DNA from 2 places in the Paenibacillus sp. MMO-177 genome. Region 1 is predicted to be linked to the other one. Evidence: riboswitches for the same ligand, from Rfam matches in the RefSeq annotation. Region 1 holds a riboswitch; the other holds the start of a gene.

Evidence for each region. Region 1 has a riboswitch for cyclic di-AMP ahead of WFK81_RS23820 (APC family permease). Riboswitches for the same ligand answer to the same signal wherever they lie in the genome.
Region 2: another riboswitch for cyclic di-AMP. It lies ahead of WFK81_RS04785 (KamA family radical SAM protein); the one in region 1 lies ahead of WFK81_RS23820 (APC family permease).

The regions. Positions count from the first base shown of each region.
Region 1 covers NZ_JBBCUR010000009.1:37,543-42,923, forward strand. The annotation lists gene WFK81_RS23820 (APC family permease) at 27-1,853, opposite strand; cyclic di-AMP (ydaO/yuaA leader) riboswitch at 2,009-2,196, opposite strand; gene bglX (beta-glucosidase BglX) at 2,491-4,653, opposite strand; gene WFK81_RS23830 (hypothetical protein) at 4,680-4,835, shown strand; gene WFK81_RS23835 (VOC family protein) at 5,295-5,381, shown strand, end outside.
Region 2 covers NZ_JBBCUR010000001.1:1,078,871-1,084,251, reverse strand. The annotation lists gene thiE (thiamine phosphate synthase) at 1-168, shown strand, start outside; gene thiS (sulfur carrier protein ThiS) at 173-370, shown strand; gene WFK81_RS04805 (thiazole synthase) at 378-1,157, shown strand; gene thiO (glycine oxidase ThiO) at 1,192-2,298, shown strand; gene thiD (bifunctional hydroxymethylpyrimidine kinase/phosphomethylpyrimidine kinase) at 2,322-3,149, shown strand; gene WFK81_RS04790 (hypothetical protein) at 3,216-3,566, shown strand; cyclic di-AMP (ydaO/yuaA leader) riboswitch at 3,776-3,914, shown strand; gene WFK81_RS04785 (KamA family radical SAM protein) at 4,097-5,107, shown strand; gene WFK81_RS04780 (alpha/beta hydrolase) at 5,175-5,381, shown strand, end outside.

The sequences.
Region 1 (5,381 bases):
AGTCCCGACGGGACCGAGGCTTCTCGCTATTTTTTCAAATGGTAAGGCACGGTGGTGATGATAACATCCTTTCGGTAAAGAAGCTGGGTACGGAGCATCAAGCTCGTTTGGTTATGCAAAATGTTGTGCCAGCCCTTCTTCGGAATAAACTGCGGAATAATGACGGTTACCTGGTAATTGTTCTCGCTCGCCTTGCGCTGCACGGTATCGATAAACTTGAAGAGCGGATTCGTAATCGAGCGGTAAGGCGAATGCAAGGTTACAAGCCGGACATCCGGCTGAAACTTCTTCCACTTCTCCTCAAAGACGGCTTCATCTTCTTTCTCAAAAGGAACATACACGGCAATGATCTGTTCCGGCTTCAGCGACTTGGCATATAGAATCGAATGTTCGACGACATGCGTGATCCCCGATACCGGCAAAATCATCACGTTGCCCTCAATCGGCATCACAGGCTCGCAAGTCGCAAGCCGAAGCTGCTCGCCCACCGCCTCATAATGCTTCTTGATCCGGTGGAACACGAAAATAATAAGCGGCAGGAAAATCAGAATCGACCATACCTGCGCGAACTTCGTCAGGAAAAACATCATCGAGACGATAAAGCTGATCAGGGCCCCAATCGAGTTAATGATGAACTTGCCAACCCAGCCCTTCGGCCTTTGGCGGAACCATTTGACCAACATCCCCGTCTGCGACAGCGTAAACGGTATAAATACGCCAACCGCGTACAACGGAATCAGATGCTCAGTCTTGCCCTGAAACGCAACGATCAGGATGATGGACAGAACACCTAGGCTGATGATGCCGTTTGAGTAACCGAGACGGTCGCCGCGTGCCGTAAACATTCTCGGAATAAACTTATCCTTTGCCAGGTTAACGGCCAGCAGCGGGAAGGCCGAATAGCCGGTGTTGGCTGCCAGGATCAAGATAAGAGCCGTAGTACCCTGGATAAAATAATACATCGTATGGCGTCCGAATATCCCTTCGGCGATCTGCGACACAACCGTCACTTCTTCTTTCGGCGCTATACCGTAGTAATACGCCAGGAACACGATGCCAGAGAACAGGATCGAGAGCAGACCGCCCATCGCTAATAACGTCTTGGCCGCATTGTTCGGCGCAGGGTCCTTGAAGTTCGGAATCGCGTTCGAAATAGCTTCAACCCCGGTCAAAGCCGAGCTGCCGGATGCAAACGCACGGAGCAGCAAGAACAGACTGATGCCCGCAACCGGCGTTCCTAACGAGGTGTGAAGCGCAGGCGATACGTCGCCTGTGGCGATTTTGTACAAGCCTACAATGACCATGATAACAATCGCAAGCACAAATAGGTAAACGGGATAAGCAAGGATAGACGCCGATTCCGTCACGCCCCGCAGGTTTAAGATCGTAATAAAAAGGACAAACACAATAGAGATCAGTACGGAATGCTCATGAAGGCTTGGAAAAGCCGATGTGATCGCGTCCGTACCCGCCGAGACGCTTACCGCTACGGTCAATATATAATCGACCAGCAGGGCGCCGCCGGATATGAGGCCCGGGAATACACCGAGATTTTCCTTCGATACGACATAAGCTCCCCCGCCATGCGGGTAGGCAAATATGATTTGCCGGTAAGACAGGATAAGTGCCGTTAATAAGACCAGCACCCCGACACCAATCGGAATCGAATACCAAAACGCCGCTGCGCTAACGGTCATCAAGACGAGCAAAATCTGCTCTGGCCCGTAAGCAACGGATGATAAGGCATCCGAGGACAGGATCGCAAGCGCCTTCGTTTTAATGAGCTTCTGTTCCCCTAATTCCGTGGACTTGAGGGGACGCCCGATCAGTAATCTTTTGATAAGAGTAAACACACAGGTCACCGCCAACGTTGAAGTTAAACATCTAATACCTGGATACTTGGCTACTCAAACACTTATCAGTGCTAATGTAACCACCTTTGCTTTTTTCTACGCACAGAAAAAAGACCGCAGAGCATCCTCCCGCGGCCCGTAAAAATAACCGAAGTTCACCCTCTCTATCAACGCTTACAAGGTTAGCTGACGGATTCGGGCGTCTAGAGTCGCCCTACAGCCTGCTTCCGCAACATTGCGGCCGGCATGCCGATTCACCCCGGCGACAAGCATGCACTTTCCTGCCTATCGCAATTGGTTCCCCTGCTCTCCGTTTCTAACGGAAACTCAGCGAATACGAACATATGAAGTTTTGCAGATTTGATCATAGTCCTCTTCCCCCTTTTCTGTAAACCGCGATAAAAACGCGAAAAGGAGCAGATTCGCTTGTTTTTTATTCATGAATGCGGATACATGATGGGTTCGCTCTCGGAATGTCCGAAATAAACCGCCATGCTTTCTTTTACCGTGCAATCGGCAGATAATCCCTGATATAGCAGTGGAGTTTGGCTATTATCTGATAGGCATGCTCGTATAAAGGAGTTGTCAGCAGAAAAAGCGCGAACCTGCCTATGGCTGGCCCGCGCTTTTTTTGGTTTTATTTCACAAGACGGAACGATTTCGCCTCGGCATCGCGGCTGTTGGGACCCACAAAGACGTGGAACTCGCCCGCATCGCTCTTCAGCTGTAGATCCGCATGGTAATAACGAAGCTGTTCCTCGGTAATCGCAAACGCAACGGTCTGCGTCTCGCCGGGCTGGAGAGACAGCTTGCGGAAGCCCTTCAGCTCCTTCAGCGGACGGACAACCTCGCCGGCAAGATCGCGTACGTACAGCTGGACAACCTCTTCGCCGGCAGCGGCTCCCGTGTTGGTCACGTCAACCGTTACATGAAGCGTATCTTCGGCGTTCAGAACGTCCGCCGACAAGCTGGCTTCGCTATACGAGAAGCTTGTGTAGCTCAGGCCGTAGCCAAACGGCAGAAGCGGCGCATTCGGCATGTCCAAATATTTCGAGACGTAACGCTCGTTCGCATTCTGAGGCGTAAGCGGACGTCCGGTATTGTAGTTGTTGTAATACACCGGTATTTGTCCGACGGAATATGGGAATGACATCGTCAGACGCCCGGAAGGATTCACGTCGCCAAACAGGACATCCGCGATCGCATTGCCGCCTTCCGTACCCGGGAACCAAACCTCGAGGAGCGCGTCCGCTTCCTCGATGACGCCATGCAGATCAAGCGGTCTGCCGTTGAACAGCACAACCACGATTGGCTTGCCAAGCGGCTTCAGCTTCTGAACAAGCTCCAGCTGTGCCTGCGGGAGACGGATGTCGCCGCGGCTTCCCGCTTCCCCGCTCATCTCGGAGCTTTCGCCAAGCGCCAGCACGATCACATCGGCTTGCGATGCCGCAGCTACCGCTTCCCGAAGCTGCTCCTCGGTTACAGCGTCGACGCCCGCGCCTTTCGCTACGGCAACGATATCCGCGTTCGCATGCGCAGATAAACCGGCATGCAGCTGCACCGTTTCCTCTTGCTTGCCCCAGATCGACCAAGGACCCAGAATATCTCCGCTCTCGGCAAACGGTCCGATGAGCGCAAGCTTTTGCCCGCCGCGAAGAGGAAGAGTCTCCTGCTCGTTCTTCAGCAGCACGAAGGACTTGGCCGCAATCTCGCGTGCCGCAGCGCGGTGCTCGGGCGACAGCAGAACTTCCTTCTCCCTTTCTTCGTTTGCAGCGCGGTAAGGGTTCTCGAAGAGACCCAGCTTGTCCTTCAGCTTCAGAATACGAAGCACGGACTCGTCAATCAGCTTGATATCCACTTTCCCCGCTTCCACAAGCCCCTTGAGATGGTTCGCATAGTGGGAGGTCATCATCTCCATATCGACGCCGGCTTCAATCGCCTTCAATGCTGCTTCTTCCCCATCCGCCGCAACGCCATGAGGGATCATCTCGCCTACTGCGCCCCAATCGGAGATCAGCATGCCGTCAAAGCCCCACTCGTCGCGGAGCAGATTGCGCATTAACCACTTGTTGCCGGTGGCCGGAATGCCGTCAACCGTGTTGAAGGCCGTCATCACCATCTCGCAGCCCTCGTCCAGCGCGGCTTTATAAGCCGGCAGATAGGACTCGCGAAGCTGTCTTTCCGACATGTTGACGGTATTGTAATCGCGTCCGCCTTCCGCTGCGCCATAAGCGGCAAAATGCTTGACGCATGCGGCAACGCGGTCCATATCGCCTGCCAGGTCATCGCCTTGGAAGCCGCGGACGAAGGCACGCGCATACTCGCTGTTCAGGTAGGGATCTTCGCCCGTCGACTCCATCACGCGGCCCCAACGCGGGTCGCGGACAAGGTCCACCATCGGCGCAAACGTCACGTGAATGCCCGTAACGGCCGATTCCTTCGCTGCAATCGCGGCGCTTTTTTCCGCCAGCTCCAGGTCCCAAGTGCTGCCGATCGCCAGCGTCACCGGGAAAATCGTACGGTAGCCGTGGATAATATCCGCCATAAGAAGCAGAGGAATGCCGAGGCGGCTGTTCTCCATGTATTTTTTCTGCAGGGCTATCGTTTCCTTCGCGCCAACGGCGCTCAGCACGGATCCTGCATTGTTCACCATATTTTCTGTAACGCCCATCCAGGCCAGCGGACCCGTCAGGTTAGCGTCATCTTCGCTGAGAAAATTAGGGGTAAGCTGCATCAGCTGAAAAATCTTTTCCTCCAGCGTCATTTGCTCAAGTAATGCTGTCATTGATCGTTTCGTCACGTGGACAAACCCTCCATTTGAATAGGATGATTCCATTATACCGATTGCCGCCGGGCAGCAATATGTCGGGAATAGCCGAAAAACTCTACAATCTGGCTGTGTGGCTGTTGAACAGGCTTGGCCGTTGGCGGGCGTGGACGCTGCGCAAAAGGCATGCTCCTTCGATCGCTGTTGTACCCTGATTTCCTCGAATATACCGCTAATAGCGGTTGAAATCCGGGCACAAAGGCGAGCGCTGCGCTTCTCAGCGAGCATGTCTTTTGCTCCGCTCCGGTCCTGCCGCTCTTCACCGGTTCAATCTGCCAAGGCCAGATTGTATCTAATGAGAGAGAAATGCCGCTTTCGCGCTGCCTGCTCAAGTTATGCTGTATATAATGCAGTATATTGGCCCTCCTAGGAGGCTTTTTGAACCAATTTGGCCGATTATCCTGCATTCCGTGCAGCATACATCCTAGCAATGACCCTTCGTGGCTAATTATCCTGTATTCCGTGCAACGTAGACGAAACGGAATTCAAACTAACCTATCCATTCGTCCGACTAACCGTCACCCAGTCCATTTCTTATATTGCTCCATCTTAAGCCACATTGTATGATTTTGATATAAATTGGATTTATATTCCATGCGTCTGGAGAGGGTAAAATGAGCGGAGCTATAGCAGGAGCTAAGATTACGGGTTCATCTATCGTTTTGCTGGTTAAAGATATACAAGAGGCCTCATCGTTCTAC
Region 2 (5,381 bases), on a different contig from region 1:
CAGGTCCGCATTCCTTTTGTCGCGATTGGCGGAATTAAGCTTAGCAACGTGGATGAAGTGCTTGCGGCGGGAGCAACAAGAATTTGCGCGGTAAGCGAGATTGTCGGAAGCTCCGATGTCGCGGGCACCTGCCAAGCCTTCCTCCGCAAGCTGGAAGGAGTGCGTTAATCACATGCAGCTCATCGTAAATGGCGAGGTTAAAGAGCTGGAAGCCCGTACGATCGAGGATGTAATCCTCTATTTTGGTTTGGAAAGGCGACCGGTCGTCGTGGAAGCGGAAGGCGAGATAGTCGCGAAGGAACAGTGGCCGGATACGCAAGTAAGGCCGCGGATGAAGATAGAGCTGGTTCATTTTGTCGGGGGAGGCTGAGCGTAGAATGAAAAAGGATGTATGGCATATCGGGGGACATGAGCTCACCTCGCGGTTTTTTATCGGGACGGGATTATTCCCAAGCCCTTACGTGCAGAAGGAAGCGATCCGGGAGTCGGGGGCGGAGGTGCTGACCTTTGCGATTCGCCGGATTAATCTCGCTTCAACCGAGGATGATTCGATTCTGCAGCATGTGGAAGGGGAGGGCTTCCGTTTCCTGCCGAATACGTCCGGCGCAAGCACGGCCGAAGAAGCGGTCCGCATTGCCCGGTTGGCAAGAGCTTCGGGGCTCAGCGATTGGATCAAGGTCGAGATTAGCGCTAATGAGCGCACGCTGCTGCCCGATCCGCTGGAGACGCTGAAGGCAACGGAAATTCTCGTCAAGGAAGGCTTTACGGTCCTTCCTTACACCTCCGATGATCCGATCCTGTGCAAAAGGCTGGAGGAAGCCGGAGCGGCTGCCGTTATGCCGGGTGCAGCGCCTATCGGTACCGGGCTTGGCATATTGAATCCGTATAATATCGGCCTAATCGTGGAGGAAGCGAACGTGCCGATTATCGTGGATGCGGGCCTTGGTTCGGTCAGCGACGTGGCGCAGGCAATGGAGCTTGGCGTGTCGGGCGTGCTGATGAATACGCCGGTTGCCAAAGCAAAGGATCCGGTCGGCATGGCGCGGGCGATGAGGCTGGCAATTGAAGCGGGTCGTCTGTCTTATTTGTCCGGACGGATATCGAAGAAGCGTTACGCATCGGCAAGCAGCGGTCACGAGCAGTTTATTGTGAAATAACGGGCCGATAACTTGATAGAAAGCTGGTCTAACCATGGGAGAAACGATTGTCATTATGGGCGGAGGCGTAGTTGGTCTCTCCTGCGCCTTCGAGCTCCAAAAGCGAGGACATCAGGCTATTGTCCTGGAGATTGGCCGCTGCGGCGGGCAGGCCTCCGGGGCCGCGGCCGGGATGCTCGCCCCCTACTCGGAAAATGTGGAAGGGCCTGATGATTTCTTCCGCTTGTGCCGGGAAAGCCTTCGGCTGTATCCGTCCTGGCGAGATGAAGTCCGGCAGGTGTCCGGGCGGACGTTCGAATATACGGATTCGGGCAGTCTTTATATTGCCTATCATGAAGCGGACCGTCTGGCGCTGGAGGGACGACGCCTCTGGCAAAACGAGCATGGCTCCAGCGGCATTGTGCTGGAAGGGGATGCATTGTTCCGTCAGGAGCCGATGCTGTCCCGCGAGGTGAAGGCCGCGCTATACACGCCGGAGGAAAGCCATGTTTATGCACCGGACTATGTGTTGGCACTTGAGCAGGCTTGCCGCCAGACCGGCGTTCGGATCTTCGAGCAGCTCGGCAAAGTAACCGTTGAAGAATGGCGCGATGAGCTGATCATTACTGCGCAGGAGGGCTGGAGCTTTACCGGCGACCGGCTGGTCGTCTGCTCCGGCGCCTGGGCACAGGAGCTTGAGGATGTATTGGGCATCCGGATTCCGGTATACCCAATCCGCGGTCAGATCTGCGCCTATGAAGCGGAAGTGAAGCCGGTGCGGCATATGGTGTTCTGCAATCAGGGCTATTTGGTTGCAAAAGAAAACGGTACGCTCGTATGCGGAGCTTCCGAGGATGTGGCGGGCTTTGATACAACCGTTACGGAACGGGGAATCGAGCGGCTGCGCAAATGGAACAAGCAGGCGTTTCCGTTTCTCGCCGGGCAGGAGCCGTTTCACCGCTGGGCAGGCCTCCGCCCATCCACGCAGGACGGTTTCCCTTTGCTCGGACCGCTGCGGGAATCGGGCGGCCGCGTCATTATGGCGGCGGGCCATTACCGCAACGGCATTCTTCTTAGCCCGGTAACGGCACAGGTTGTCGCCGATTATATCGATACCGGCAGCAGGCTGCCGGCGTTTGCGCCGGAACGGTTTTCCTACTAAACGATAAACGGGGTGACATAGAGATGGCGGAATACATAAACGGTAATGTCGCGCGGGCTTTGACGATTGCCGGCTCGGACAGCGGCGGCGGAGCCGGCATTCAGGCGGATTTGAAAACGTTCCAGGAGCTTGGCGTCTACGGGATGTCCGCCCTGACGGCGATTACCGCGCAAAATACGCTTGGCGTGCAGGGCGTCTTTCCGCTCGCAAAGGAAGCGGTAAAGGCGCAGATTCACTCCGTCGGCAGCGATATCGGCGTTGACGCTTTAAAGACCGGGATGCTGTTCAGTGCGGAGATTATTGAGGAAGTGGCCGAGGCAATTGCTTTCTTTGGCTGGACGAAGGTTGTTGTAGACCCGGTTATGATTGCAAAAGGCGGCGCTTCGCTCCTGCAGGTAGAAGCCGTTCGGGCTTTAACCCGCAAGCTGCTGCCGCTCACGATGATTATTACGCCGAACATCCCGGAGGCGGAGCATCTGACCGGGATGGCCATCCGGGGCAAGGCCGACAAGCTTGAAGCGGCGAAAAAGCTGTCCAGCCTCGGCGCCCGTTATGTCCTGATCAAAGGCGGGCATGAGGCCGGAGCCGAAGCGGTCGATTTGCTCTTCGACGGCAGCGGCTATAGCGAGCTTTCCGGCAAACGGATCGTCACCGAGCGCACGCATGGCACCGGCTGCACCTATTCGGCTGCGCTAACCGCCGGTCTGGCTCAAGGGCTTGATATCGAGGAAGCCGTGCGCCAGGCAAAGGCCTATATTCAAGCCGCCATTGAAGACGGCATTATCATCGGCGGCGGACATGGCCCAACGAATCATTGGGCATACCGCAAGAGAGGACTAGTCATCAGTTAGCGGGACAAGATCCAGTCTAATTCCGCGCTCCCGGTCATACATATGATTAAGAGGAGCGTGAATAAGTTGGAGGATAACAAAGTCAAGCGGTATTATCAGCTCAAGCAAAAGCAGAAGGAAATCGAGCAGGAATTATCCGAGCTGCGCGGTGAAATTATACAGCATTGCGCCGAGCTGGACCTCTCCGAACTGGAGGTAGGCAGCTACAAGGTGAAGATTGTTTCCCAGGAGCGCAAGGAATTTGATGAGAGCAAGCTGTATGCTGCTCTTCCCGATCCCGACGTATGGCGGCTGCTTTCGAAGCCCGATACCTCCAAAATCGCCGGTTTGATCAAGCTGAATGTTATATCCGAAGATACCATCAAGGATACATTTTCGGTTAAGCACTTATTTCTTCTTCAAGTGGATAAGAAGTGAGAAATCCTCTATCGAAGCATTTCGATGATGAGCGACCGCGTTTAAATGTAGGATTTATCGCCAAATAGAATTTAAGTTTCCAGTGTTTCGAAAACAGGTAAATTCTATTGTGGAGACCTTTCTATTGTGGATCCCCGTCCAACCTTGTCGGAAAATTGGGCGGGGATTTTTTGCTGATGAAATGTTGACAATATTAAGAATTGTGCGATAATTATAATAAGCTTAGTTCTCGGCAATGCCGAGAAGCGGGGAAACCAATCTTTTGGGGCGAATCAGCCGGTTTTTGGCTGTAGGGAACCATCTATCCCGAGTCCGTCAGCTAACCTCGTCAGCTTTGAGATGGGTCTTTTGCGAATAACATTGCAAACGATAGACCCTTGCTGGGTCTTTTTCTGTTTTAAAGGCCCACAATGCACACAGACCATGTTCATGCTCTGTGCTGCTGGGGTCTTTTTTTTCATTTTTCGTGGAGGTGGGATGGACTTCCCGGCATAGGTGATGCTTTTAATAACCTTTTGGAGGGATGCGAAATGGTACAACCAATGGCCGATAACGGTAGATCGGCAGGTCTGTCGGAGGCGGAAAGAGAACGGCTTAAGAAGCATTTTCGCGTCAATGATTATTACTTAAACCTGATTGACTGGGATGATCCGAAGGATCCGATCCGCAAGCATCTGATTGCGGCGGCGGGGGAAGCCCCTCACGGGATCCAGGAGTTCACTTGGGAAGCTGCCGGATGTAAGCACATTTATCAATCGATGGTTCTTCTCCCAGTGTCCCAGGCAGCAGAAGGAATTGCTTACATCGCAGAACATAATGAGATCCATAAGGTTGTGCTGACGGGAGATAGTCTGACGTTGGGTATCGCCAAGCTGACTAGAATTATCGAGCAGCTGCGGGATATCGAGCATATCGGCACGATTAGGCTGGATTCCAGAATGCCGGTTCATAATCCAATGCGGATTTATGAGGATCATGAACTATTAGAGATGTTAAGTCGGTTCTCAAGTCCTCAGAAGCGGATCTATTTGATGACTACGATTAACCATCCGAGAGAACTAACGGCCGAAGCAAAGAAAGCTTTTAATGCCCTTCACCAGGCGGGAGTTGTCGTTCTCAATCAAACCCCTATTGTCAAGGGCGTTAATAATGACCCTCTTCTGTTAGGCAAGCTGATTGATCAGCTGTCCCAGGCTGGGGTTTCGCCCTATTCCTTTATCATTAACCGCCCTAATCCTTCTTATCCCGAGTATAGTCTATCCCTGCAAACGCAGTTCTCCATCGTTCAGCAAGCAAAAGAACTAACCGCGGAGCTTGGAAAGCGGATCAGGCTTTTGATGGCCCATGATTATGGCAAGGTTGAATTGTTGGATATAGAAGGCGGCAAGGCCTACGTGAAATATCATCACTACCAAGAAGAGGGGAAAGGCCGTTTTATCATGTTGGATTGTCCTCCTGAAGCATCGTGGCTGGAGGATCTGTCGGAGCATGACGATCATATGGTCTATCTGCCGTCCGGTCAGCCTGCCAAGAATAAATAAAGGATGTTCGTAAGCAAAAGGAGAAGTAAGAAGGGATCGTATTTCACATCCCGGGAGGCTTCCGTCAATGAGAGTATACAGCCAGGAAATTGTGAACGCCCTGCAGGCTCAGCAGGAAGAAGTAAACTTGAACGGCACGCAGGTTGTTGTGAAGGTTAATCCGGAGGAGACAAGAGCCGGTTATCTGGATCCTTATGAGCTGCAGCTTATTAGAAAATGGATCGGGGAACAAAAGGCAGCACCGGCCGAGGCGCCGTCGCCGGAGGAACAGCTT